2 regions of the Brevibacillus sp. NRS-1366 genome follow, and region 1 is predicted to be linked to the other one. Evidence: riboswitches for the same ligand, from Rfam matches in the RefSeq annotation. Region 1 holds a riboswitch; the other holds the start of a gene.

Region 1 (2,201 bases):
AAAAGATGAATGTTAAGCCTAGTGCCACAACGGAAAAGAGGATTCCAGCCAAGAAGGTATAGAGGGATTTCCGATAGGTGGTTTTGTAAGGTTTAGTAATGATCAGGCAGAGGGTGAATGTACATACGAGCATAAGTAAGGCGACCCGTGTTCCTTCGCCTCCGAGGTATAAGCGGTAGATGACGAATTCAACGAGTAGAAGCAGCGCTGTTTGTACACCACCGTAAACGAGTCCAAAAAACATAATGACATAACGAATATCAAAAATGACACCGTCTACCACACTGGAAGCAAAAGTCATGGCGAGGAGCAAACTGAACGAACTGGTTACGAGAATGAAAGATTGGCTGTAATTTTTCAATTTGTCGCGGTAGTAAATGTTATACAAGACAAACGGAGTGAGGGCAAAGAAGATTTGCAGAATCACTTCTTTTAATAGGCTCATTTGACATCCCCATACCAGACTGTTTAGGTTATGTACCATCATTTCACAATATTTCGACAAGACACAACAGAATTCCTTTTCAAGTAAGGTGGACCTCTTACGCAAAATGAGAGTAATGATTTTTTGAAAAATCCCAGTTGACAGATGGGTAATACAAGAATTATATTCTGTATATACGAATACAAACGTTTTGAAAATAATAACTACTCTTATCCAGAGAAGGCTGAGGGAATGGCCCTATGAAGCCCGGCAACCTAGCACGCGAGACGACGATCTCCCGCGCCAAGGTGCTAACTCCAACAGGTAGATGGTAAGTACCTGACAGATAAGAGGCGGGAATCTTGTTGATTAAAGCCTCTTTCATCTGCAGAAAGAGGCTTTTTGGGTTGTTGAAAACATGGCTGCTCGATGTCGGATACGGGAAAAAGTAAAAGGGGGTACATCTTATATGAAAAAGAAATTTGGTCTGGTTACGTCTGTTGTTTTAGCATTATCGGTCATAGTGACTGCGTGCGGTGGGGGCGGCGCTACAGGTGATGCGGGTGGAGCATCCGGCGACAAAGCGAAAAAAATCGCGCTGATCATGCGTCAAAATGTAGGTACGTTCTCAGCACAATACATTAACGGTGTAAAAACAGAAGTAGAGAAAAATGGCGGACAATTGACCGTATTTAATGCCGATACTGATCTGTCTAAAATGGCTTCCAATCTGGATGCAGCGGTTAACCAGCATTTTGACGGCATCCTGATCGACCACGGTACAGCAGAAGCGCTGCAGCAAGGTACGCAAAAAGCAGTAGATAAGAAAATCCCAGTCGTCTTGTTTGACACTGACATCAAAATTCCGGGCGTTCCCGTAGTCGAGCAGGATGACAACAAGCTGGCAGAGCTGAGCTTGGAGCAACTGGCAGCTGAGAACAATGGAAAAGGAAACATCGTGAAAATTTGGGTAGCTGGATTTGCCCCAATGGAAAAACGTCAGGTCACGTACGATGCCTTCTTGAAAAAGTATCCGGATATCAAAGAAATCGCTGCGTTCGGTTCAGCTACCAACAACACCGCTTTGGACACCCAAACACAGATGGAAGCGATTTTGAAAAAGTACCCGAACAAAGGCGATATCACAGCGGTATGGGCTGCGTGGGACGAATTTGCTAAAGGTGCGACACGCGCCATCCAACAAGCAGGGCGTACTGAAATTAAAGTATATGCGATTGATTTGAGCGATGAAGACCTGCAACTGATCCAGGAAGCAAACTCACCTTGGGCAGCGACCGCAGCAGTAGACCCGTCCAATATTGGACGCATTCATGCGCAAACTGTGTTCCAAAAAATCAAGGGTGAGCAAGTGCCTGACAATGTGAAGCTGAATCCTGTGCTGGTGAAGCAGTCTGATTTGCCAAAGGATAAAAAAGTAACGATGGGCGATCTGTCAGAGTATGTGAACGAGTGGGGCAAATAAGCTTCGGCAAAAGTCTGGTTTGGTTATTCCCGTTGATCAGTCAACGGGAATCTTCCATATTCGGGGGGTGTAAAGATTGTCTACCTTACAAATGAAAGGGATCGTGAAGCATTTTTCCGGGGTTCCTGCTCTTCAATCCGTTCAATTTGAAGTAAAGGCTGGCGAGGTTCACGCGCTGCTCGGAGCAAATGGCGCCGGGAAAAGCACGCTGATGAAAATCCTCACAGGCGCGTATCAAGCAGACGGAGGCTCTATTTCTATAGACGGCCGGGAGGTGGCGATCCAATCACCGCA
Region 2 (2,201 bases), on a different contig from region 1:
TGTGTCGCAGGATATGTACACAACGACTCTACACCGCCCAAACTCTCTGCAAAGGATACGATGCGCAAGCTTTGCAAAAACAGCCCCACCTGCTCAGACGATCTGACCCGAAAGGATACCATCCCGCTAAACCCGCTTGATTGTCCTTTTTGCACATCATAGCCTTCATGATCCGCCAGGCCTGGATAAAAGACCTCTGCCACGGCAGGATGCTCGCGCAGCTTGCTGGCTACTGCAAAAGCATTGGATTGATGTCTGTCCATACGCAGAGCAAGTGTCTTCATGCCACGAACAAGCAACCAGCTATCTTGAGGTCCTAGCACAGCTCCGATCGAATTGTGCAAAAACCTTACCTTTTCAGACAACTCTTCCCCTTTTGTGACAATTAAGCCTGCGAGAACATCATTGTGTCCACCCAAGTATTTGGTTGCACTGTGCAGTACGATATCCGCTCCGAGCTCCAACGGGCGTTGACAATAAGGGGTCATGAAAGTATTGTCTACAATCGTCAAGAGTTGATGGCGCTTTGCCAACTGAGCCACTTCTCTGATATCTGTAATCTGCATAAGCGGATTCGTGGGTGTTTCGACAAAGATCGCTTTCGTTTCCGGACGGATCGCTTCCTCCAATTTATGTCGGTCACGCAAATCAATATAAGTGAATGTCTGGCCGTAGCGTGACAGAACTTGCTCAAACAACCTGTACGTTCCTCCATACAAATCCAGAGAGACTATCAAGTGGTCGTTTTGGGAAAACAATCCCATCACCGTATGAACTGCTGCCATTCCAGACGCACAAGCAAATCCTGCGTCTCCTGATTCTGCGCAAGCGATGGTCTCCTCTAGAATTGACCTTGTTGGGTTTGCGGTTCGCGAGTAATCGTACCCTGTGCTCTGTCCCAAAGCGGGATGGCGATAAGCGGTGGCATAATAGACTGGGAAGCTGACTGCCCCCGTCTTTTCATCTTTTCCTACGCCTGCCTGAACTAATTTGGTTTCCAAATGCATATGATCTCTCTCCCTCCAATGGTGTACGAGGGGCATGAAAAAAAGCCCCTTTCCTCTGAAAGAAGGCTTTGATTACGTTTCCGTAAGCAAGACCTTCTCATCTTTCAGAGTTTGTAAACTCTGCAGGAATTAGCACCATTATCTCCCTGTATAAATTACAGGTGATTGGTTGCCGGGCATCATCGGGCCAGTCCCTCCGCCGCTCTGGATAAGAAGATTGCTATTCAATTTGATTGCTTAATACTAACGGATAGGCTGCTTTTTTGTCAACAAGATTTTCCACAGATCACAAACAAGCTTAATTTGCGTTTTTAAGAGCAGTCATGACTTGATTGTCCAGCTTCGCAGCCGCATTTTTATCGTACGTTTTTTCGTATTGAGGTTCTACAGAAATACGGGAACCATAAAACATAATGTCACGAACCGTTTCTATCGTTACTTCCACCATGGCCAGCTTGAGCGGGACGCCTTCCATCCTCTCCGCTTGCAAAACAGCCTTGCCGTTGATGGCAAAAGAGGAGCCGGCTCCGATCAGATGAAGCACCACCTGTGGGTCTTTTGCGATATTTGCCAAGATGCGGGAACGATTGTCTACAGCGAATCGAATGGACTCTACGTTAGGGGCAAAGGTCCACGATAAGGAGCTAAGTGACGGTGCGCCCGACTCGTGATCAATGGTACCCAACGTTACAAAACGCTCCTTTTGCAAGAGAGCAAATAATTCTTCAGAGAGTGATTGGGAAACTGTTTCAGCCATTCCGATTCCTCCTTGTAAAGTTTGGTATGTCTATTGTACCCCCCTGTCAGGGTGATAGGCAAACGTTACCTTGACACCTTGGTCCCTTGATTCTAGCGTGCCTTTTCCTTAAACTGGTAGGAAAGCGAAGCCCGAAACTGAAAAGGAGGTTGGACGAATGTCACCTACAGATCGCATTCTTGCACAAATTGATCAGATGTTACGAGAGCTTCACGAAGTCCGGGAACTGAATGAACGCATGCACAAGGTTGCCATGTTTCTAGAAGATATCCGTTTGGCTGATGTCATACAAAATTATACAGCCCCGCGCAAGCTGCTTTGGATCAATTTCCTAGCAGGCCTTGCCCGGGGTCTGGGTTTAACAATCGGAACAGCGATTGTGCTTGCGCTTCTTGGGTCGCTTTTGACCCAATTTCTGTCCATCCCGATTATCGGGG

Evidence for each region. Region 1 has a riboswitch for S-adenosylmethionine ahead of ACIFQN_RS15885 (sugar ABC transporter substrate-binding protein). Riboswitches for the same ligand answer to the same signal wherever they lie in the genome.
Region 2: linked by a shared signal. The riboswitch ahead of ACIFQN_RS20630 (aminotransferase class I/II-fold pyridoxal phosphate-dependent enzyme) and the one ahead of ACIFQN_RS15885 (sugar ABC transporter substrate-binding protein) in region 1 are both predicted to bind S-adenosylmethionine.

Annotation. Positions count from the first base shown of each region.
Region 1 is NZ_JBITPN010000021.1:350,102-352,302, reverse strand. Features, by position in the region: gene ACIFQN_RS15890 (ATP-binding protein) at 1-445, opposite strand, end outside; SAM riboswitch class I at 652-777, shown strand; gene ACIFQN_RS15885 (sugar ABC transporter substrate-binding protein) at 894-1,907, shown strand; gene ACIFQN_RS15880 (sugar ABC transporter ATP-binding protein) at 1,984-2,201, shown strand, end outside.
Region 2 is NZ_JBITPN010000022.1:796,169-798,369, forward strand. Features, by position in the region: gene ACIFQN_RS20630 (aminotransferase class I/II-fold pyridoxal phosphate-dependent enzyme) at 1-1,007, opposite strand, end outside; SAM riboswitch class I at 1,102-1,222, opposite strand; gene ACIFQN_RS20635 (pyridoxamine 5'-phosphate oxidase family protein) at 1,306-1,764, opposite strand; gene ACIFQN_RS20640 (DUF5665 domain-containing protein) at 1,922-2,201, shown strand, end outside.